Regions from separate parts of the Burkholderia ambifaria AMMD genome, predicted to be linked through region 2. Evidence: riboswitches for the same ligand, from Rfam matches in the RefSeq annotation. Region 2 holds a riboswitch; the other holds the start of a gene.
The links. A riboswitch is a leader RNA that binds a small molecule or an ion and turns the genes downstream of it on or off. The one in region 2 is predicted to bind manganese.
Positions count from the first base shown of each region.

Region 1: it holds a riboswitch for manganese, as region 2 does, so the genes downstream of both, BAMB_RS25915 (sodium:calcium antiporter) here and BAMB_RS04485 (TMEM165/GDT1 family protein) in region 2, are expected to answer to the same signal.

Region 1 covers NC_008391.1:2,209,999-2,221,994, forward strand. Annotated here, with positions in the region: gene BAMB_RS25900 (efflux RND transporter periplasmic adaptor subunit) at 1-941, shown strand, start outside; gene BAMB_RS25905 (efflux RND transporter permease subunit) at 938-4,144, shown strand; gene BAMB_RS25910 (copper-binding protein) at 4,141-4,506, shown strand; gene BAMB_RS25915 (sodium:calcium antiporter) at 4,630-5,640, opposite strand; yybP-ykoY riboswitch at 5,755-5,899, opposite strand; gene BAMB_RS25920 (heavy metal sensor histidine kinase) at 6,034-7,449, opposite strand; gene BAMB_RS25925 (heavy metal response regulator transcription factor) at 7,446-8,117, opposite strand; gene BAMB_RS25930 (hypothetical protein) at 8,396-8,782, shown strand; gene BAMB_RS25935 (hypothetical protein) at 8,877-9,173, shown strand; gene BAMB_RS25940 (TolC family protein) at 9,170-10,741, shown strand; gene BAMB_RS25945 (multicopper oxidase family protein) at 10,743-11,996, shown strand, end outside.
Region 2 covers NC_008390.1:961,091-973,086, forward strand. Annotated here, with positions in the region: gene BAMB_RS04460 (helix-turn-helix transcriptional regulator) at 1-678, opposite strand, end outside; tRNA gene BAMB_RS04465 (tRNA-Thr) at 867-942, opposite strand; gene BAMB_RS04470 (class 1 fructose-bisphosphatase) at 1,151-2,170, opposite strand; gene pepN (aminopeptidase N) at 2,459-5,152, opposite strand; gene BAMB_RS04480 (DUF4136 domain-containing protein) at 5,340-6,041, shown strand; gene BAMB_RS04485 (TMEM165/GDT1 family protein) at 6,114-6,686, opposite strand; yybP-ykoY riboswitch at 6,727-6,906, opposite strand; gene guaD (guanine deaminase) at 7,009-8,325, opposite strand; gene BAMB_RS04495 (hypothetical protein) at 8,322-8,705, opposite strand; gene BAMB_RS04500 (adenosine deaminase) at 8,733-9,758, opposite strand; gene xdhC (xanthine dehydrogenase accessory protein XdhC) at 9,777-10,781, opposite strand; gene BAMB_RS04510 (disulfide bond formation protein B) at 11,416-11,928, opposite strand.

The DNA.
Region 1 (11,996 bases), on a different replicon from region 2:
CGCGCGCACGCATGCGCGCCCTGTCGATTCCGGACGGCATGATCGCGAGTCTCGATCGCACGGGCCGCGTGCAGACCCACGTCGTACTGTCCGCGCCGGAAACCGGCGTCGTCAGCGAGCTGAACGTGCGCGACGGCGCAATGGTCACGCCGGGGCAGACGCTCGCGAGGATTTCCGGTTTGTCGACGCTGTGGCTGCTCGTCGAGATTCCCGAAGCGCTGGCGTTGAACGTGCAGCCGGGGATGCAGGTCGACGCGACGTTCGCGGGCGATCCGTCGCGGCACTTCGCGGGTCGCATCCGCGAGATCCTGCCGGGCATCAGCACGAGCAGCCGAACGCTGCAGGCGCGGCTCGAGATCGACAACGCATCGCTGAAGCTGACGCCCGGCATGCTGATGCGCGTGCGCGTCGCCGACCCGAAGGCGGCACCGCGTCTGCTCGTGCCGTCGGAGGCGGTGATCGCCACCGGCAAGCGCACGATCGTGATCGTGAAGCGCGGCGACGGCAGCCTGCAGCCGGTGACGGTGACGCTCGGCAACGACGTCGGCAGCGATACGGAAGTGCTCGCCGGGTTGAGCGACGGCGATACGGTCGTCGCATCGGGGCAGTTCCTGATCGATTCCGAAGCGAGCCTCAAGTCCGTGCTGCCGCGACTGGCAAGCAGCGCCGGCGCGAGCGGGGCCGCGCCCGCGTCGGCACCGAAGGCGGCGACGACTTATGAGACCACCGGCAAGGTCGAAAGCGTCACGGCCGACGACATCACGTTCTCGCATCGGCCCGTGCCCGCGCTCGGCTGGGGCGCGATGACGATGACCTTCGGCAAGCCGTCCGCGACCGCGTTTCCGGACGTGAAGCCGGGCCAGACGGCGCGCTTCGCGTTCGTGCAGAGCGACGACGGCTACCGGCTGACGAAGGTCGATCCGCTGGGGGGCAAGCCATGATCGTGCACGTGATTCGCTGGTCCGTCCGCAACCGCTTCCTGGTGCTGCTCGCGACCGTTCTGTTCGCGGCGTGGGGTGTCCATGCGCTGCGGCAGACGCCGCTCGACGCGCTGCCCGACCTGTCGGACACGCAGGTCATCGTCAAGGCGTCGTACCCGGGCAAGGCGCCGCAGATCGTCGAGGACCAGGTCACCTACCCGCTGACGACGACGCTGCTCGGCGTGCCGGGTGCGAAAACCGTCCGTGCGTACTCGTCGTTCGGCGATGCGTTCGTCTACGTATTGTTCGACGACCATACCGACCCGTACTGGGCACGTTCGCGCGTGCTCGAATACCTGAGCCAGGTGCAGAGCCGGCTGCCCGCGGGCGCGACCGTGTCGCTCGGGCCGGATGCGACCGGGGTCGGGTGGGTGTACGAGTACGCGCTTGTCGACCGCACCGGCCGCCACGACCCCGGCCAACTGCGCGCGCTCAACGACTGGTTCCTGAAATTCGAGCTGAAGGCGGTGCCGGACGTGTCGGAAGTCGCGAGCATCGGGGGGATGGTGCGCCAGTACCAGATCGTGCTCGATCCGGACAAGCTGCGTGCGTACGGCATCACCCAGGCGGCGGTCGCGGACGCGCTCGGCAAGGCGAACCAGGCATCGGGCGGCTCGGTCGTCGAGCTGGCCGAGTCGGAGTACATGGTGCGTTCGTCCGGCTACCTGCGCACGCTCGACGACTTCCGGCACGTCGTGCTGTGCACCGACGAGGCGGGCACGCCGGTGCTGCTCGGCGACGTCGCGCGCATCCAGGTCGGCCCCGCGATGCGGCGCGGGATCGCGGAACTGAACGGCCAGGGCGAGGTGACGGGCGGCGTCGTCGTGATGCGCTCGGGCAAGAATGCGCTGACGACAATCGACGCGGTGAAGGCGAAGCTCGCCGCGCTGAAGCGCTCGCTGCCGCCCGGCGTCGAGATCGTCACGACCTACGATCGCTCGCAGCTGATCGAGCGCGCGGTGGACAACCTCAGGGACAAGCTGATCGAGGAATTCGTGATCGTCGGGATCGTCTGTGCGGTGTTCCTGTTCCATCTGCGCAGCGCGTTGGTCGCGATCCTGGCGCTGCCGCTCGGCGTGCTGACTGCGTTCATCGTGATGCGTTACCAGGGCGTGAATGCGAACCTGATGTCGCTGGGCGGCATCGCGATCGCGATCGGCGCAATGATCGACGCGGCGATCGTGATGATCGAGAACGCGCACAAGCATCTGGAGGCATACGGCGATGCGCATCCGGGCGAGCCGATCACGACCGCACGCCGCTGGGAGTTGGTCGCGACGTCGGCCGCCGAGGTCGGGCCGGCGCTGTTCTTCTCGCTGCTGATCATCACGCTGTCGTTCATTCCGGTGTTTTCGCTCGAAGGGCAGGAGGGCAAGCTGTTCGCGCCGCTCGCGTTCACGAAGACCTACACGATCGCCGCCGCGGCCGCTCTCTCGGTGACGCTGGTGCCGGTGCTGATGGGGTATCTCGTGCGCGGCCGCATTCCGCCCGAGCACGCGAACCCGATCAACCGCGTGCTGATCCGCGTGTACCGGCCGCTGCTCGAAGCGACGCTGCGGCGCCCGTGGTTCGCGATCGGTGTTGCCGTCGTCGCGCTGTTGCTGACGGCCGTGCCGGTGGCGCGGCTCGGCGGCGAGTTCATGCCGCCGCTCGACGAGGGCGACCTGCTGTATATGCCGACCGCATTGCCGGGCATCTCGGCCGACAAGGCGAGCGAGCTGCTGCAGCAGACCGATCGGCTGATCAAGACCGTGCCCGAGGTCGATACGGTGTTCGGCAAGTCGGGGCGCGCGGATACGGCGACCGATCCCGCGCCGCTCGAGATGTTCGAAACGACGATCCGCTTCAAGCCCCGCAGCGCGTGGCGGCCGGGGATGACGCCCGAGAAGCTCGTCGACGAACTCGATCGCACGGTGAAGGTGCCGGGGCTGTCGAACGTGTGGGTGCCGCCGATCCGCAACCGGCTCGACATGTTGTCCACCGGCATCAAGACGCCCGTCGGCGTGAAGATCTCCGGACCGGACCTGCCGGGGATCGACGCGATCGCGACGCAGGTCGAGGCGGTGGTGAAGCACGTGCCGGGCGTCACGTCCGCGCTCGCGGAACGGCTCAATGGCGGACGCTACATCGACGTCGACATCGACCGGCTCGCGGCCGCGCGCTACGGGCTGTCGGTGGCCGATATCCAGTCGGTCGTGTCGTCGGCGATCGGCGGCGAGGACGTCGGCGAGGTGATTGCGGGGCGCGAGCGCTTTCCGATCAACATCCGCTATCCGCGCGAGATTCGCGATTCGCTCGAGAACCTGCGGCAGCTGCCGGTCGTCACCGCGCGGGGCGCGCAGCTTCGTCTCGGCGACGTTGCACGCGTCGCGATCGCCGACGGGCCGCCGATGATCCGCAGCGAGAATGCGCGGCTGTCCGGCTACGTGTACGTCGACATTCGCGGCACCGATCTGCGCACCGCGGTTCGCGCGATGCAGCAGGCGGTCGCGCAGCAGGTCGCGTTGCCGCCCGGCTATTCGATCGCATGGTCGGGCCAGTTCGAATATCTCGAGCGCGCGGCGGCAACGCTGCGCACCGTGGTGCCGGTGACGCTCGCCGTGATCTTCGTGCTGCTGTTCCTCACGTTCGGCTCGGCAGCCGATGCGCTGCTGCTGATGTCGACAGTGCCGTTCGCGCTGGTCGGCGGCTTCTGGCTCGTCTGGGCGCTCGGCCACGCGGTATCGGTCGCGACATCGGTGGGTTTCATCGCGCTGGCGGGCGTGGCCGCCGAGTTCGGCGTGGTGATGCTGCTGTACCTGAAGGGCGCGCTGCGGCGCCGCGTCGACGCCGGCGAGCCGCTGACCGATGCCGTGCTGCTCGACGCGATTCGCGAAGGCGCGGTGCTGCGCGTGCGGCCGAAGGCGATGACGGTGGCCGTCGTGCTTGCCGGCCTCGTGCCCATCATGATCGGACACGGCGCCGGCTCCGAAGTGATGCAGCGCATCGCCGCGCCGATGGTCGGCGGCATGGTCACCGCACCGCTGCTGTCGATGTTCGTCATTCCCGCCGCATGGCTTTTGCGACAGCGCCGGCGGGTGCGCAGCGCCAGCCGCCGGCGGCATTCCGATGCAGTTCCTCACGGCATGAACGTGCCGTCCAACCCCACTGGAGAATCACGATGAAGATGAATCAACTGATCGCCACTGCCGCTGCCGCTCTCGCGACCGGCGCGTTCGCCGTACCCGCGCTTGCCGCGGGCGACATGTCGGGCATGGAGATGTCCGGCGTGAAGATGTCCGGCGGCGCGGCCGAATCGGGCACGGCGCTGACCGATGCCGAAGTGAAGAAGGTCGATGCCGCGAGCGGCAAAATTACGCTGAAGCACGGCGCGCTGCAGAACGTCGACATGCCGTCGATGACGATGGCGTTCAAGGCGAAGGACGCGGCGATGCTCGCCGAGGTTCATGCGGGCGACAAGGTGAGGGTGCGCGTCGAGCGCGTCAACGGCACGCTGACGATCGTCAGGCTCGAGAAGGCATCGTAAGCGCGGCAATGCGGGCGGCGTAGCCGCCGGCAGCGACGGCCGCGGCTCACGATGCGGCTTCGTGAACCGCGGTCGGGCGCGTGGATGCGCCCGACGTTGCCCGATCGTGCGCGATGTCGCGTTTCAGCGCGTCAACGTCACGAACAGATAGCCGACGTACCCGGCCCCATTCGCGAGCAACGCCCAGATCGCGAGCCCGTGCGCGCGGGCATTGACGCGCAGCCAGGCCGCCGCCGCGAGCGTGATGATCACGCCGGTCAGCACTTCGGGGCGCGGCTCCCACGGCGTCAGCATGATGCCGATCGCCGGCAGCAGCGTGCCCTGGAACACCATCGCGCCGGTGATGTTGCCGAACGCGAGCGTGTCTTTCTTGCGGCGGATCCACAGCACGCTGTTGACCTTCTCGGGCAACTCGGTGGCGATCGGCACGATGATCAGCGACAGCAGCAGCGCGGAGATGCCGAGCAGCTGCGACACGCCCTCGACGCCATGAATGAAGCCCTTCGCACCGCCGACGAGCAGCGCGACGCCGATCGCGAGCTGCAGCGCGATGGTCGCGAGGTTGGTGGGCAGCCCGATGCGCGACAGGAACATCGCGTGCGGCGCTTCGGTGCCGTGCCCGGCATCGACGAGCTGCGTCGACGCGCGGAACGTCATCACGACATACAGCACGTAGATGCCGACCAGCATCGCGGCGAGCAGCGCGCGGACGCCCCACACGTGATGCGGGACGAACATCGCGACGGTGGCGAGCGCGAACGCGGCGATGAAGTAGTTCAGGTCGCGCACGAAGCCGGTGCGCTCGGGCTTGATCGTGCCGGTCAGGCCGCGCGAGCGGATCACGGCGATCGTCATCAGGAAGGTCGTCAGCGTCGCGAGCATCAGCGGCGCGCCGAGAATCGCGCCAACGCCGATTTCCTCGTTCACGGCCGCATTCGACGTGCCGCCCGCGAGCGCGAGCAGCGGCACCATCGTTTCGGGCAGCGCGGTGCCGACGGCCGCGAACAGCGAACCGGTGACGCCTTCGGAAATCTTCAGCCGTTCACCGAGATGTTCGAGCGCATTCGTGAAGAACTCGGCGGCGACCAGGATGACGATCAGCATGAACGCCAGTTCGACGAGCATCAACGTCATGCGGCACCTCCGCAGGCAGGCATGCAGGCGGTCATGGAACGGATGAAACGCGAAGGACAGGCAACGAGGAACATGGGGACTCCGTGGTCGGACGTGGACGAACCATGACGCATCAGCCGACGTCCGACCAGGAACGGCGCGATGCGTCGATGGTCTCGCCAGACCGATTCGGCCGAACGCGCCACGGCCGCAGGCCGAGTATGTTGACGTGTTCGCTTTCCGGGGGATGGAAAGCAGGCTACTCCCCAAAGACGAAGGGCAGTCTAGCCGAGCCGGCCGCTTTCGGCAAGCTTGTGCGGTCACACCCTTTCATTCGGAAAGGCAGGTCGAGCGACAGCGGATGCGCATGCCGTAGCGGGGAAGCAATCGGCGTACGCGGGCGTCACGCGCGTGTCACGCAGCGCGGGCCGGGAAATACAGTGCGAAGGTCGTGCGTCCGTCGCGGCTCTCAACCTCGACCTTGCCGCGGTGCAGCTCGATGATCGACTTGACGATCGCAAGCCCGAGCCCGGCGTTGCGCGCCGCGCCGTGCCGCGACGAATCGATCCGGTAGAAGCGCTCGAAGATCCGCTCCATCTGTTCGGGCGGAATCTCGACGCCCCGGTTCGTGACTTCGACGACCGCGTAGCCGGGCCGCGTCGATACGGTCAGCTCGATCGTCGAGCCGGCTTGCGCGTGTTCGAGCGCGTTCGACGCGAGATTGCTGACGGCGCGCCGGAACAGCGTCGCGTCCGCGACGACCGGCGCTTCGCCCTGCACCGCGAGGTGCACGCCGGCCTCGTCGGCCAACGCCTGGAAATACGACGCGAGCCGGCGCAGCTCGGCGCCCGCATCGAGTTCGACGGTCTTCAGGTGCTGCCGCGCATTGTCGGTGCGCGCGAGAAACAGCATGTTCTCGATCATTCGCTGCAACCGTTCGCATTCCTCGATGTTCGAATCGATCAGCGCCTCGTATTCCTCGGTGGTGCGGGCGCGCGACAGCGTGACCTGCGACGAGCTGATCACGTTCGCGAGCGGCGTGCGCATGTCGTGTGCGAGATCGGACGAGAACTGCGACAGCCGCACGAACGCGCGCTCGAGCCGGTCGAGCATCCGGTTGACCGACGTGGCGAGCTCGTGCAATTCGACCGGGCCACCGCGTGCATCGAGACGCGCATTCAGGTTGTGTGCCTCGATGCGCGAGGTCTGCCGGCCGAGGCTCTCGACCGGGCGCAGGCCGCGGGACGCGACCGCGTAGCCGAGTGCGCCGACCAGCAGCGCGCCGAGGGCGGCCGCGAGCCAGATGTCGACGCGATAGCTTTCCAGCAGCGACTGGCGATCGGCCGCCGTGCGCGCGAGCGCGACCTGGATGGCTTCGCCCGACGGCAGCGTGGCGTGCGCACGCACGCAGCGCGACGTGCCGATGCCGGGCGGAGCGCAGGTGAACGGGCTCGCCGCCACGGCCGCTGCGTCGGCCGGCTGCGGCCGAGCGATCACCGACGCGAGCGTGTTGCCGGCTTCGTCGGTGTGTTCGACGAGCGGACGGTTCGCGGCGTCATAGATGCCGAGATAGACGCCCGGATGCGACAGCAGCACTTCATGGAAGACGGCCGGATCGGCGCGCAATGCCGCCGTCGAACCGCTCGCGCGCGCAAGCTGCAGGAACTGGTTGAGCTTGCCGGCGATTTCGATATCGTCGCGCCGGGTCAGCTCGGCGGACAGCGAGCGATACAGGTACGCGCCGGTCAGCGCGAACACGAGCGCGGCGACGGCGGCGAACGCGAGCGTCAGGCGCCGGAGCAGCGAATACGGCGCGGGGCCGCCGGTCACGAGCGATCCTCGAGCACGTAGCCCATGCCGCGGATCGTGTGGATCAGCTTCTTCTCGTACGCGTTGTCGATCTTCGCGCGCAGGCGCTTGATCGCCGCATCGACGACGTTCGTGTCGCTGTCGAAATTCATGTCCCAGATCTGCGACGTGATGAAGGTGCGCGTCAGCACCTCGCCTTCGCGTTCCGCGAGCAGCTGCAGCAGCGCGAATTCCTGCGCGGTCAGGTCGATGCGGTTGTCCGCGCGCCGTACCCGGCGCTTGATCAGGTCGATCTCGAGATCGGCGACCTGCAGGAGGTCGCGTGCATTGCGCGGCGCGCGCCGCAGCAGTGAACGGATACGGGCGAGGAACTCCGCATACGCGAACGGCTTGAGCAGGTAGTCGTCGGCGCCCAGTTCGAGCCCCGTGACCTTGTCCTCGATCGCGTCGCGCGCCGTCAGCAGCAGGACCGGCGTCTGCTTCTGCGCGCGCAGCCGCCGGAGCACCTCGAAGCCGTCCAGCTCGGGCAGCATCACGTCGAGCACGACGAGATCGAAATCCTCGTGCAGCGCGAGGAACAGCCCGTCCTTGCCGTTCTCGGCCACGTCGACCGTATAGCTCGCCTCCGCCAGCCCCTTGCGCAGGTAGGACGCCATCTTGGGTTCGTCTTCGACTATCAGTATCCGCATGGTGGAGCAGGCCGTTCGTGATTCATCCGTGATTCCAGCCGGTCAGTGTAACGCGTGAGCTTAGGGCGCCGCGCGTGCGCGAAAGATGACCGGCGGATGACGGAATTGTCATGAAGCGTGCTCGCCGTGCGATGCCCGCGTTTCATGAAAAACCGGTCATGTTTCGGCCATGTCGTCGTCACGACGGCGGCGATAAGCTGCGGTGGTCTTGTGTCCGGAGCGCGCCGTTGCGGTGGCGCTCCCGTTCATCCGGTCGTAGCCTGCCTGATTCCGCATCCATGTCGTACTGGCGCAAATTCATCCTCGTCGTGCTGCTGGCGCTGAGCCTGCCGATCCAGTCGTTCGTGACCGTGTCGATGCAGTGCGCGGGCGCTGTTGCTGCCGTGCCGCATGCGGAGCATGAAGCGAGCGCCGATCACCCGGCCGCGTCGCGTGCGATGCCGAGCGCGCAGGGTGGCGAGCATGCGCATGAAGGCCACGCACGGCATGCATCGTCGTGTTCGTCGTGCGGAGCCTGCTGCTTCGGCACCGGCATCGCCGATCCTCCCGCGGTGTCCGCGGCCTCGGGTATCGGTATCGCGTTCGTCGCTTTCGCGTCGTCGCCGGTCGTCGTGTCGTTCCTGACCGGCGGCATCGAGCGGCCGCCGCGCCGGCTTCCCGTCTAGTCCTTGCCTTCTTCCGCGGCCGAGCTGCCGCGATCCGCAAACCGTGCCGGCGGTCATTCGACGCCCGTCGCACGACTCACGACGAGAAACACCTATGCGATTGATCACTGCGGCGCTGCTTGGCGCGGCGGCCCTCGTGCCGTCGCTCGCGCCTGCGCAAACTCCGCGTCCCGATCCGGCCGATGCCGCCGCGCCGGTGCAGGACGTCACCGTGCCGTCCGCGTTCGACGGCTACGCGCCGTATCGGGACGATGCAGGCCCCGGCTGGAAACAACTGAACCGCGACGTGATGGAGCGGCCCGCGAAGGGGCATGCGAAGGCGGGAAGCGCGAAGCCCGGAAACACGGCGGGCGGCGCGGCCCATTCGATGCACGGAGAGGCCGCGCAATGACGAGACTTGCAATGTCACCGCGAATCGGCGCGACCGCGCTCGTGCTGGCCTTCCTCGCCGGCTGTACGACGTTCTCGAAGGACGGCGGCTTCGACGCCGTGTCGTCCGCCGCATCGGCGCGCATCGGGAAAGACGCCGTGATCGTCAGGACCGACGCCGATCGCGACGCCGTCGACGCGCGCACGAAGGAACTGCTCGCGAAACCGCTGTCGATGGACGACGCGGTGCAGCTCGCGCTGCTGAACAACCGCGGCCTGCAGGCGTCGTACGCGGCGCTCGGGCTGTCGGAGGCCGATCTCGTGCAGGCCGGCCGGCTGCCGAACCCGCGCTTCTCGTTCAGCCGCACGCGGGCCGGCGACGGCGAGCTGAGCCTCGGGCGCACGTTCTCGGCCAACGTGTTCGCGCTGCTGACGCTGCCGCTCGCGACGAACATCGAACGCCGCCGCTTCGAGCAGACCAAGCTCGAGACTGCCGATGCGATGCTGAAGGTCGCGGCCGACGCGCGCCGCGCGTATGTCGAGGCCGTCGCCGCCGAACAGGCCGCCAACTATGCGCGGCAGGTGCGCGACGCCGCGAGCGCCGCCGCCGAACTCGCGCTGCGCATGCGCCAGGCCGGCAACTTCAGCCGGCTCGACTACGCACGCGAACAGGCGTTCCATGCGGACGCGGTCGCCCAGCAGGCGAAGGCGCAGCAGCAGGCCGTGGCCGAGCGCGAGAAGCTCACGCGGGCGATGGGGCTGTGGGGCGAGCGCACGCGCTACGCGCTGCCCGAGCGTCTGCCCGACCTGCCGAAGGCGCGCCCGGACCTGCCGGATCTCGAACGCTACGCGATGAGCAACCGTCTCGACATCCAGGCCGCGAAGCTGCAGACGCAGGGCGTCGCGTCGTCGCTCGGACTCAGCAAGGCGACGCGCTTCGTCAACGCCGTCGATCTCGGCTACGTGAACAACTACGAGACCGACAAGGGGCAAGAGCACGGCTACGAGATCAGCGTCGAGATTCCGCTGTTCGACTGGGGCGGCGCGAAGGTCGCGCGGGCCGAGGCCGTCTACATGCAGTCGGCGAACCGGCTCGCGCAGACCGCGATCGACGCACGCTCGGAAGTGCGCCAATCGTACGCGGCGTACACGACGAGCTACGACGTCGCGACGCACTATCGCGACGAAGTCGTGCCGCTGCGCAAGACGATCTCGGACGAATTGCTGCTGCGCTACAACGGGATGCTCGCGAGCGTGTTCGAGCTGCTCACCGATGCGCGCGAACAGGTCGGCGCGGTCAACGGCTACATCGATGCGCTGAAGGACTACTGGCTCGCCGAAACCGATCTGCAGTTGGCCGTTGGCGGCCGGCTGCCTTCGCAGTCGACCTCGCAGCCGACTTCGCAGCCGGCATCGCAGTCGACCTCGCAGCCACCCTCGCAGCCACCCTCGCAGCCACCCTCGCAGCCACCCTCGCAGCCCACGCCGCGCGCATCCACGCCCGCCGCCTCAACGCCCGACGCTGCACCGCAGCCGGCTTCCTCTCCCGTGGCGCAACCGGCGCCCGCAACGCATCCGGAAGGTCATTGACATGGTGTCACGTCGACAATTTCTCAGCGGCTCGGGCGCCGCGCTGCTCGGTGCGGCGATGGTCAGCAAGGCCGGCGCCGCGTCGCTGCCCGAAGCGCCCACGATGGCGAAGGCCGGCACGCAGCCGCCGCTCGTGCCGCCCAACGGCCGTCCGTACACGCCCGTCGCGACGCTGAACGGCTGGACGCTGCCGTGGCGGATGAAGAACGGCTGGAAGGAATTCCACCTGACGGCCGAGCCGGTCGTGCGCGAGATGGCGCCCGGGATGAACGCGAACCTGTGGGGCTACAACGGCCAGTCGCCGGGCCCGACGATCGAGGCCGTCGAGGGCGACAAGGTCCGCATCTTCGTGACGAACCGCCTGCCCGAGCACACGACGATCCACTGGCACGGGCTGCGGCTGCCCAACGGGATGGACGGCGTCGGCGGCCTCACGCAGCCGCATATCCCGCCGGGCAAGACCTTCGTCTACGAGTTCCAGCTGGAGGCGCACGGCACGTTCATGTATCACCCGCACGCCGACGAGATGGTGCAGATGGCGATGGGGATGATGGGCATGTTCATCGTGCACCCGAAGGATCGCGCGACGATGCCGGTCGATCGCGACTTCGTGTTCCTGCTCGCCGCGTACGACATCGACCCGGGCAGCTACACGCCGCGCGTGAACGAGATGACGGACTTCAACATGTGGACGTTCAATTCGCGTGTGTTCCCGGGCATCGACCCGCTGCCGGTGCGGGCGGGCGACCGCGTGCGGATTCGTTTCGGAAACCTGACGATGACGAACCATCCGATCCATCTGCACGGCTACAGCTTCGAGGTCGCCGGCACGGACGGCGGCTGGATTCCGCCGGCGGCGCGCTGGCCGGAGGTGACGGCCGACGTCGCGGTCGGCCAGATGCGCGCGATCGAGTTCACCGCCGATCGCCCCGGCGACTGGGCGTTCCATTGCCACAAGTCGCATCACACGATGAATGCGATGGGCCACCAGGTGCCGAACTTGATCGGCGTGCCGCAGAAGGATCTCGCGCAGCGCATCGGCAAGCTCGTGCCCGACTACATGGCGATGGGCAGCACTGGCGGCGCGATGGGCGGCATGGAGATGCCGCTGCCCGACAACACGCTGCCGATGATGACGGGCACCGGCCCGTTCGGGCCGCTGGAGATGGGCGGCATGTTCACGGTGCTGAAGGTCCGGCAGGGGCTCGGCCGCAACGACTATCGCGATCCGGGCTGGTTCCGGCAACCGAAGGGC
Region 2 (11,996 bases):
GCCTTCGAGCACACCGCGCAGCACGTCGAGTTCGCGCTTGGACAACGCCGGACAGGCGCCGCGCAGCCGCGCGAGCATCAGTTGCGGGATGCCGATCTGCGTCGAGCCCGCGAGCGCGTAATGATGTTGCGCCGCCTGCGCGATCAGCGGTGCGAGCGTTTCGATGGCCGCGATCTCGCGCGGCTGGAATGCGCCGCTGCGATGCGCGCGATACAGGTTGATCGACAACCAGGTCGAGTCGTTCGGCTGCATCAGCAGCGCGAGGCGATCGGATACGTCGGGGCCGCGGTAGCAGGCCGCGCGATACGCGTCGTGACCGATCTCGTCGCCGGCCTGCTGATGCAGCAGCACGTCGCGGCGGTGCGGGCCGCGACCGGCGGCCGAGACGATCGTCTGGTTGCCGTCGAGCGCATAGAAATGTCGCGCGTAGGTGTCGGCGACATCGCGCAGGTAGCGGCGGCCGCGATGATCGGCGACCGACACGGTGCGCGGCCGGTTGCCGAACTCGTACGCGAAGATCGTGCACTGCGTGACGGACAGCGCATCGTCGAACAGCTTCAGGATTTCCGCGGCGAACGCGTTCGGCTCGCTGCCGCCGATCGCGGCGACGAGACCGGTCGCGCGGGACACGTCCAGTTGCCCGCTGAGGTTCGGTCGCTCGAGACGCCAGGTGCGCATGATGCAGGGGGAGGGCGGGGTGATCCGGCGATTGTAATCGGCGGTGCGCGGGGTGGGAGTCGGGGGATGCCCGCAAGCGGAAAGACGGGGCGGGCGCACGATTTCGTGTATCGGAAACGCGGCCCGAAAAAACGCGGCTGAAAAAGAGAAAAGGCCTGACAAGCGATGCTTGTCAGGCCTTTATGTCTTGGTGCCGGAGATAGGAGTCGAACCTACGACCTTCGCATTACGAATGCGCTGCTCTACCAACTGAGCTACACCGGCAGCAGAGAAATGAAATTATATGGTCAAATCCGAGATCTTGGCAATAGGTTTTGCGAATTTTTTTCAGCTTGCTGCCGCTGCTTCGCGAAACCATCGATCCGGCGGACTTCCCGCTTTCACTTCACTGCGACGCAGCCTGTCAGGGCCACATCGCGAAGGCGCGATTGTACTGACGTCTCGCCCCTTCGTCCAGAGCTGCGATGCAAATTTATTTGCCTTCGCCTTCGGCGTGATAGCCGGTTACGCGCTCGACTTCGTTCTTCGAACCGAGGAAGACCGGCACGCGCTGGTGCAGGCCGGTCGGCTGCACTTCCATGATGCGCTGCGTGCCCGTCGTCGCGGCGCCGCCCGCCTGTTCGACGATGAACGACATCGGGTTCGCTTCATACATCAGGCGCAGCTTGCCCGGGCGATCGGGCGTGCGCTTGTCGGCCGGGTACATGAAGATGCCGCCGCGGTTCAGGATCCGGTGCACGTCGGCCACCATCGATGCGATCCAGCGCATGTTGAAGTTGTCGCCGCGCGGGCCGTCCTTGCCGGCGTTCAGTTCGTCGACATAGCGCTGGACCGGTTCGTACCAGTGGCGCGCGTTCGACGCGTTGATCGCGTATTCGCGCGTATCGGCCGGGATCTGCATGTTGCTTTGCGTGAGCACCCACGAACCGACTTCGCGGTCGAGCGTGAAGCAGTTCACGCCGTTGCCGGTCGTCAGCACGAACACCGTTTGCGGGCCGTACACCGCGTAGCCGGCCGCGACCTGCTCCGTGCCCGGCTGCAGGAACGATTCCTCGGTGGCCTGCTTGCCGTCCGGGCAGCGCAGCACCGAGAAGATCGTGCCGATCGACACGTTCACGTCGATGTTCGACGAGCCGTCGAGCGGATCGAACACGAGCAGGTATTCGCCGCGCGGGTAGTTCGCGGGGATCGGGAAGAACGTTTCCATCTCCTCCGACGCCATCGCGGCGAGGTTGCCGCCCCATTCGTTCGCGTCGAGCAGGATCTCGTTCGACAGGATGTCGAGCTTCTTCTGCACTTCGCCCTGCACGTTCTCGCTGCCGGCGGTGCCGAGCGCTTCGCCGAGCGCGCCCTTCGACACGTTGTAGCTGATCGCCTTGCACGCGCGTGCGACGACTTCGATCAGCAGACGCAGGTCGGCGGGGAGGTTGTTGGTCTCGCGTTGCTGTTCGATCAGGAACTTCGACAGCGTGGTGCGGCGGGCAATGGACATGACTGACTCCGAAAGGCCAAAGAATCCTTGAATGCCCGCAATTTTACCCGCCGCGCCTCCCGCGCCGCCGGCTTTTTTCGTCCGGTTACATGGCCGGATGGGCGATTCGGGCGGGTTCCCGCGTGTGCGGCGCGGCGGATCGGCCCTGCGGCGGCGCCACTGCCGGCCGGTCGAACGTGCTCTCCGGCTCCGACCCCGCGAACCTTCAGCCGATAAAAAAGCCGGCGCCGCAACGGAGCGGCGCCGGCTTCTGCGCGCGGGAGCGCGACGCGAATCGCGTACGTGCCGTTACGCGAGCGCCTTCTCGACGATCTCGCGCACGTCGCGCGATTTGGCGCCGGCCGCGACCTGCTCGAGCGCTTCGCGCATCCGGTCGCGCAGCGCCGGCGTGAAGCGGCGCCACAGTTCGAGCGAGCGGGCGAGGCGCGCGGCGACTTGCGGATTGATCGCGTCCAGCGCGAGCACCTGTTCGGCCCAGAACGCGTAGCCCGAACCGTCCGCCGCGTGGAATTGCGCCGGGTTCGCCGCGCAGAAGCTGAAGATCAGCGAGCGTGCGCGGTTCGGATTCTTCAGGTTGAACGCGGGGTGGGCCATCAGCTTGCGGACTTTCGCGAGCGTCGGCTGGGCGGACGTGCCGCGTTGCGCGGCCTGCATCGCGAACCACTTGTCGATCACGAGCGCTTCCTTCTCGAAGCGACGGTAGAAGTCGTCGAGCGCATGCGTGGCCGCGTCGTTCGCGCCCGAGGCCGCGGCGGACAGCAGCGCGCCGAGCGCGGCCGCGCGATCGGTCATGTTGTTCGCGGCGTCGTACTGCGCGGTCGCGATGCGCACGGCGTCGGCCGGATCCTCGAGTTCGGCGAGATACGCGAGCGCGAGGTTCTTCAGCGCCCGGCGGCCGGACGCTTCGGGCGTCGGCTCGTACGCGCCGGGCGTCTGGTGCTGCTCGTACGCGGCGAGCCACTCGGCGCGCAGCGCGGTCGCGAGCTGGCGGCGCACGAACTGGCGGGCGCGATGCACGGCGGCCGGATCGGATTCCGCCATCTGGTCGGCGAGATAGGTTTCCGACGGCAGCGTCAGTGCGAGTTCGCGGAACGCGGGCGACAGGTTTTCATCGGTCAGCACGCGGCGGAACGCGGCGACGAAGTTCTCGCCGAGCGTGAGCGGCTGGTTCGCGGCGGCGCGCGCGGCGAGCGTCAGCAGCGCGCGCGTCGCGAGGCGCTGGCCGGCTTCCCAGCGGTTGAACGGGTCGCTGTCGTGCGCGAGCAGGAACGCGAGATCGTCGTCGCTGTAGTCGTACTCGACGATCACCGGCGCGGAGAAATTGCGCAGCAGCGACGGCAGCGGCTGTTCCGGCACGTCGACGAACGTGAAGGTCTGTTCGGTGTCGGTGAACTCGAGCACGCGCGTCGTGCCCGACGCGGCGGCTTCGCCGTCGACGCGCAGCGGCAGGTCGCGGCCGTCGCGGCCGATCAGGCCGATCGCGAACGGGATCAGCAGCGGCCCCTGTTGCGTGTCGCGCGCCGCCGGCGACGCGTCGCCGTAGCCCTGCGAAAGCGTGACCGTGTAGCGGCGTGCGGCCGCGTCGTACGCGGTACGCACCGACACGCGCGGCGTGCCGGCCTGGCTGTACCAGCGCTCGAACTGCGCGAGATCGCGCCCGTTCGCGTCGGCCATCGCGTGACGGAAATCGTCGCACGTCACCGCGTGACCGTCGTGGCGCTGGAAGTACAGGTCCATCCCCTTGCGGAACCCGTCGCGGCCGAACAGCGTCTGGTACATCCGCACGACTTCCGAGCCTTTCTCGTAGACGGTCATCGTGTAGAAGTTGTTGATCTCGACGTAGCTTTCCGGACGCACCGGATGCGCCATCGGGCCCGCGTCCTCGGCGAACTGCAACTGGCGCAGCACGCGCACGTCCTCGATGCGCTTGACCGCGCGGGCCGCCGATGCGACGTCGTCGCCCGCTGCCATGTCGGCCGAGAATTCCTGATCGCGGAACACCGTCAGGCCTTCCTTCAGGCTCAGCTGGAACCAGTCGCGGCAGGTCACGCGGTTGCCGGTCCAGTTGTGGAAGTACTCGTGGCCGACCACCGACTCGATGTTCGCGAAGTCGGTGTCGGTCGCGGTCTCGGGGTTCGCCAGCACGTACTTCGTGTTGAAGATGTTGAGCCCCTTGTTCTCCATCGCGCCCATGTTGAAGTCGCCGACCGCGACGATCATGAAGCGGTCGAGATCGAGCTCGAGACCGAAGCGCTTCTCGTCCCAGCGGATCGAATGGATCAGCGAATCCATCGCGTGACGGGTCTTGTCGAGATCGGCCGGTTCGACCCACACCTGCAGCAGCTTTTCCTTGCCGGAGCCGGACGTGATCTTCTCCTCGATCGCGACGAGCTTGCCCGCGACGAGCGCGAACAGGTAGCTCGGCTTGCGGAACGGATCTTCCCATTTCGCGAAGTGGCGGCCGTCGGGCAGCTCGCCCGAATCGACCAGGTTGCCGTTCGACAGCAGCACCGGATAGGCGGCCTTGTCGGCGCGCAGCGTGACGGTGTACGACGCCATCACGTCGGGGCGGTCGAGGAAGTAGGTGATGCGGCGAAAGCCTTCGGCCTCGCACTGCGTGAAGAAGTTGCCGCTCGATACGTACAGGCCGGACAGCGTCGTGTTCTGGTCCGGCGCGCACGCGCTCTCGAGCGTGAGCTCGAACGCGTCGGGCACGTTTTCGACGGTCAGCCCGTGGTCGTGCGCACGCACCGCACCGTACGGCGCGCCGCCGAGCCGCGCGCCGAGGAATTCGAGCGCTTCGCCCATCAGCTCCAGATGCGGGGTGGGCGCCGCGTCCGGATTGCGGCGCACGCGCATCGTATTCCTGACGATCGTGCGGGCCGGCGCGAGATCGAACTCGAGTGCGACGGAATCGATGAGGAAGGCCGGCGGCGTGTAGTCGGCGCGGCGGATCACGGTGGAGGAGGCGTTGTCGGACATGGTCGTCGAGATCGGAGGGGTGGGGATCGGACCCGCAGCGCGGACCGGGCGAATCGGGCCATTGTACAAAGGCTTGCGGCCGCGCGCCGCAGCGAACTTTTTACCGGTTCGGGGAGTCCGCGTATTATCGGCATCCCGTGCGGTTCGCGCGGTGCGACGGACGGATGACGGATCGACGAGGATCGACATGAAACGCGAATGGATTCAACGCGGTGCGGGGTGGGCGGCGGTGCTGTGCGTGGCGCTGCTGACGGGCTGCACCAGCTACGTGACGACGCAGGTCACGGCCTTCTCCGACTGGAGCGGCAGCGACGCGACACGCACTTACGCCTTCACGCGCACCGATGCGCAGAAGCACAGCATCGAGCAGTCGACCTACGAGCCGATCGTCGCGAACGAGTTGTCCGCGTACGCATTCCGGCCGGTGCCGGCCGCGCAGGCGCGCTATCTGGTCGGGCTGACCTACGGGGTCGGCAGCGATCTGGTGACGGTGCCGCAGCCGGTCTACTACGACCCGTGGTTCATGGGGCCGGGGCCGTACTGGCGGGGCGGGCCGTGGGGCCCGTGGGGGCCCTGGGGGCCGATGCCGGCCGGTTATGTCGCGCAGACCTATCAGGTGTTCGACTACACGCTCGGCATCCGGATCACCGAGCGCGCGACCGGCAAGGAGGTCTACAACGTGACCGCGCGCACCACCGGCGACAACGGTGCGCTGCTGTATGCGATGCCGTTCCTCGCGCGCAGCGCGCTCGCCGATTTCCCGTTGGCGAACGGCGCGATCCGCACGGTGCGGCTGCCGGTCGACAAGCGCGGCGGGCCCGCGGCGCCAGCCGCCAACGAGCGTGCGGTGCCGGCCGTGCCGGCCTCGGGTGCGGCGGTCGCGAAGTAACGCGCAATCTCGACACCGGCGCGGCCGCCCGGTCGCGCCGCCTACCTGCGTGCGTGGTGTGCGTCGTATGCGTCAGAACCCGACGCCCAGCAACGCCAGCACGCCCAGCACGACGAACAGCACGGCCGCGATGCCGTGCACCAGCTTCGTCGGCAGCCGGTGCGCGAAACGGTCGCCCAGCAGGATCGCGGGCACGTTCGCCAGCATCATCCCGAAGGTCGTGCCGGCCACCACGCCGATGTAATCCTGGAAGCGCGCGGCGAGCGCGACCGTCGCGATCTGCGTCTTGTCACCCATTTCCGCGAGGAAGAACGCGACGAGCGTCGCGCCGAACACGCCGAGCCGCGAGCGGGTCGCATTGGCTTCGTCGGCATCGAGCTTGTCCGGCACCAGGATCCACAACCCCATCGCGATGAACGAGAACGCGAGCGCCCAGCGCATGATCGACGGCGTGACGAGTATGCCGAGCCACTCGCCGAACGCACCGGCAAAGCCATGGTTCACGAGCGTCGCGACGAGCACGCCGAGAATGATCGGCACCGGCTTGCGATAACGCGCGGCCAGCACGAGGGACAGCAGTTGGGTCTTGTCGCCGATTTCAGCGAGGGCGACGGCGCCGGTGGAGATCAGGAAGGCTTGAGACACGTATGGGGTTCCACGGGCCGATGTTGTGCGTGCGAGCGACGATCCACCGCGCGCCGGGCCCTGATGCGGCGCGCAGTGAACCATCGGTCTCGCCAGGCCTCGGTGGCTGCGTCCGCCATGGCCGAATGAATGGCCAAGTCTGTTGACGGACGCCTCCGTCACGATGCGCGCCGGAAGCGCGGGACATCGAGCGGAGCGGCTACTCCCCAATGAGGGCCGGATTCTAGCACGGCGCGTGCGGCGGGCGGAGCGAATCCGGCGGCTCCGGGATGCGCCGTGACGCACGCCGGAGCGGGGGAGGAAGCGGGCAAACGCGCGCGCGTCAAGCGGCGGCGCGGCGTGCGGCACCGCGCTCGTGCACGAGCCGGCCGGCCGCGTACGTGCGGTACACGGCGCGATCGTCGCCGAGCAGCGCGAACGCGAACAGCAGTTCCTCGAGCGAATCCGCGCGCTTCGTGCGGCGCGCGAGCAGCGGCGTGGCCTGCGGGTCGAGCACGATGAAGTCGGCTTCGGTGCGCGGCGCGAGCGTGCCGACCGTGTCGGCGAGATCGAGCGCGTGCGCGGCGCCGGCCGTCGCGAGCCAGAACATCCGCGTCGCGCTCAGGTGGTGGCCCGACAGCCGCGCGACCTTGTGCGCCTCGTTCATGGTCTGCAGCATCGAGAACGACGTACCGCCGCCGACGTCGGTCGCGAGCGTGACCGGCACGCCGTATTCGCCGGCCTTGTCGAAGTCGAACAGTCCGCTGCCGAGAAAGAAGTTCGACGTCGGGCAGTGCGCGACGACGGTGCGCGTCTGGGCCATCCGGCGGCGGTCCTCGTCGTCGAGGTGGATGCAGTGGCCGTACACCGCGCGCGGACGCAGCAGCCCGTAGCGATCGTAGATGTCGAGATAGCTGCGGTGGCCGGGGAACAGCTCCGCGACCCATTTCACTTCATCGACGTTTTCTGCGACATGGCTCTGCACGAACACGTCCGGATGGCGGCGCGCCAGTTCGCTGCACGCCTCGAGCTGCGCCTCGGTGGACGTCGGCGCGAAGCGCGGCGTGAGCGCGTACAGCTGGCGGCCGTTGCCGTGCCAGCGGCCGATCAGCTCGGCGCTGTCGTCATAGCCCGATTGCGCGGTGTCGCGCAGGAACTCGGGGCAGTTGCGGTCCATCAGCACCTTGCCCGCGATCATCCGCACGTCGCGGGCAGCGCTCGCCGCGAACAGCGCGTCGGCCGACTGCTTGTGCACGGTGCAGTAGACGAGCGCGCTCGTCGTGCCGCACGCGAGCAGTTCGTCGACGAAGAAGTCGGCGACCTCGCGCGCATGCTCAGGATCGCCGAACTTGCGCTCGGTCGGGAACGTGTACTTGTCGAGCCACGGCAGCAGGCCGGGTGCCGGTGACGCGATCATGTCCGTCTGCGGATAGTGGATGTGCGTGTCGATGAAGCCGGGCACGATCAGCTTGTCGCGCAGGTCGTGGACGACCGCATCGCGCGCGAGCGTCGGGGCGAGCCGCGCATACGGGCCGGCCGCGACGACCTTGCCGTCGTCGACGATCAGCAGGCCGTCGGTCTCGTGGTTCGCGGCCTGGCTCGACTGCGCCGGGTCGCCGTTGAAGGTCAGCAGCTGGGAACGGAAAGCGGTTTGCGTCATGACGAATGGTCCTGCATCAAGGTAAGGCGAACAGAAGAAAACGGTCGGTGCCGCGCGGGCGACGGCTTGAAGGGCGCGGCCCGTGCATGCGCGATGCGGCGGCGCGAGAACGCGGGCGCACCGCGGACTGCGCGTGCGCACGCGAGCGTCGCGGCCGCCATCACGCGGTTGCCGGCGGACGGCGCCACGATCGCGATGGGCGCAGCGGCGAGCGGCATGACGCGCCGCAACGACAGGCTTCGGTGCACGACGATGCGCAACGCCGTCGCCGCGCGCGCGACGGGCGCGATGCCGGTGTGCAGGTGCCGCGCACGCATGCGGCCGGCGCGGCGCTGGGCCGAACCAGTCGTCGCGAAGCGGATGTCGTCGCGCTGTTTCATCTGTCTAGCGAACCTCGATGCCGGCCGTCACGCAGCCTGCCAGTACGAATCGAGACGCGCGATCAGCGCGTCGCGCGCTGCCGCGTCGACGAACGATGCCTCGAAGCCGTTGCGGATCACGGTATGCACTTCGGCGTCCGTCAGCTGCAGCCCGTCGACCGTCGCGAAGTAGTTGTCGTTGACGTAGCCGCCGAAGTAGGCCGGATCGTCGGAGTTGATCGTCACCGCGACGCCGCGATCGAGGAGCGACTTCAGCGTGTGCTTCGCCATGTCGTCGAACACGCACAGCTTCAGGTTCGACAGCGGGCACACGGTCAGCGCCACGCGCGTGCGCGCGAGGCGTTCGACGAGCGCCGCATCCTCGATGCTGCGCACGCCGTGGTCGATCCGGTCGACCTTCAGCACGTCGAGCGCTTCGTGGATGTAGGCGGGCGGGCCTTCCTCGCCCGCATGCGCGACGAGCTTCAGCCCGAGCGCACGCGCCTTCTCGAACACGCGCGCGAACTTCGCCGGCGGATGGCCGAGCTCGGACGAGTCGAGGCCGACGCCGATCAGCCGGCGGCGATAGCGTTCGAACAGCGGCCGCGCGGATTCGAACGTCGCGAGCGCGTCGTCTTCGGACAGGTGGCGCAGGAAACACAGGATCAGCTTGCTCGACAGCCCGCGTGGCTCGGCATCGGCGAGCGCGCGGTCGATGCCGGCCACCACCGTTTCGATCGGCACGCCGCGTTCGGTGTGCGTCTGCGGGTCGAAGAACAGTTCGGTGTGAACGACGTTGTCGGCGAGCGCGCGTTCGCAGTACGCGGCCGTCATGTCGTAGAAATCCTGCTCGGTCAGCAGCACGCTCGCGCCTGCGTAATAAATGTCGAGGAACGACTGCAGGTCGGTGAACGCGTAAGCGGCGCGCAGCGCGTCGATCGACTCGTACGCGAGCTTCACGCCGTTGCGTTGTGCGAGCGCGAAGATCAGCTCCGGCTCGAGCGAGCCTTCGATATGGATGTGCAGTTCCGCTTTCGGTGCGCGGGCAATCTTGTCCTTGAATGTCGGGGTCATGGCGTTGTTCTTGGTCGGTCAGAAGGTAGGGGAAGCCTGCACGGGTGCGTTCGCCTCGACGGCCTGCAGCAACTGCGCGGCCACCGAGATCGCGATCACTTCGGGCGCCTTGTCGATGATGCCTTCGACGCCGATCGGGCAGCGCATCCGCGCGACCTGGGCCGGGTCGATGCCGATCGCTGCCAGCCGATGATCGAACTGCACGCGCTTGGTGCGCGAGCCGGTCATCCCGAAGTACGCGTAGTCGCCGCGCCGCAGGATGCGCTCGGCCAGCACGAAATCGAGTGCGTGGTCGTGCGTCATCACGACGAAGTACGCGTGCGGCGGCGCCGTGTCGACGGCGTCGGCCGGGCTGGCCACCGCGTCGATCGCGAGATTGCCGATCCCGGCGAGCGCCTCGGCCGGCGGGAACGCCGCAGCGGGCCCGTCGATCCAGCGCACGTGGCACGGCAGCGTCGCCAGCACCTTCACGAGCGCGGTGCCGATGTGTCCGGCGCCGAACAGCATGACGGGGAACGCATACGGCGCGATCGTTTCGGTCATCAGCGACACGCCGCCGGTTTCCCACAGCAGGCAATCGGCACGCGCGGCGGGCGATTCGGGCTCGCTCAGCAGGGGCGCGCCCGGCGAGGGGCCGAATGATACGCTACGCACGGTCGCGGCGCCGGCCGCGACGCGCTTCGCGAGCGACATGATCCAGCCGAGGTCGCCGACATCGAGCCGCTCGAACGCGAGCACGACCGCGCCGCCGCAGCACTGGCCGAGGCTCGGGCCGAGCGCGAGCCGTTCGAGCCTGCGCGCGTGGGGCACGTGCGCGCCGTCCTTCAGCAGATGCCGCGCGATTTCGATCGCCTTCCATTCCAGATGACCGCCGCCGATCGTATGGCGGGCCATGTCGCGCGTGACGAGCATCTTGGTGCCGGCCTCGCGCGGCGCGGAGCCGTCGGTATGCGCGACCGTCACGAGCACGGCCGCTTCGCCGTGCGCGAGCAATTGCTGCAGATCGCCGATCCACGCTTCCATCAGCACGCTCCGTTCACGACGACGCGGCACGACGCGCGGCGCGCGCTGGCGGGTGCGGCGGGTGTGGCGGTCACGAGGACTGACGGGAGCGACGCAGGCGGGCCGCACGGTCGATGCGGTGCGGCGGTGGTGCGCCGCGGGCGCGCGCGAACGACGCCGCGGGACGGGCGGACGCCATGAGGGTGACGGATGCGGATGGTGTGCGTTGTCATGAGAAATCCAGTCGACATTGCGGATCGGGCGCGCGTTACGCAGGAGGTGAGACCGCCTGGCCTCGCGCACGTAGATCGCCATCCAGTCGCGAAGATAGCACCGCAACGCGGCGGGAACATCACCGGGCGGTGATCCGGGCTATCAGGCAGCGATCATGTCGATCATAGGCCCGCCGCGCGGGATCGGGGGCGTCGGTGCGCGCGTATCGGGCCGAAACGCTTGCGTGGCGGGGCATGCGCGTGGATGTCGCGCGGATGTCGTGCGATGTGCGTTCGCCCGGAAATCCGGGCTGCGGCGGGGTTAGGTGTTTACGCGCGGCCGGCAAGGCCGGGCCGGCAAGGCGTGGCCGGCAGGGTGCGGCCGCGCGGGACGTCGCCGGCGGCGCCGGACGAACGCGGGCCGGCTACGCGGCCCCGACCGGTCAGCCTGCCAGCTTGCGGCGATGGCGCCAGAGGCTCGACGCGACCGCGACCAGGATCACGGCGAAGCCGATCAGCGCCCAGCCGGGCAGCAGGATGCCGAAAATCGGCGGATAGACCGTCTCGCACAGGCCGGCGACCTTGAACATGCCGGGGAACCACTGGGCGGGCGGCAGGCTGTCGACGATCGGCTGCAGCGTGTCGAAGCCGCAGCTGAAGCCCGGATTCATCTGGATCGACAGGTGTCGCGCGGCGGTGCCGACGCCGCCGGCCGCGGCGATCGCGATCAGCAGCTCGAACACCCAGATGACGCGCCAGTTGCGGATACCGGCCGCCAGGAACGCGAAGATCCCGATCGCCGCGAAGAAGTAGCGCTGGATGATGCACAGCGGGCACGGATCCTCGTTCTTCACATATTGCAGGTACAGCGCGCCGGCCAGCAAGGCGATGCACACCCAGCCGAGCAGCATCAGCAGGCGGCGTTCACGGCGGAGTGCGAGCGTGGAGTCATTCATGTCGGCGGGATTCCTGTCGTTGGTCGGTCCGATAAACAATCGCGCGATTTTAGCGCGAACGATCTGGC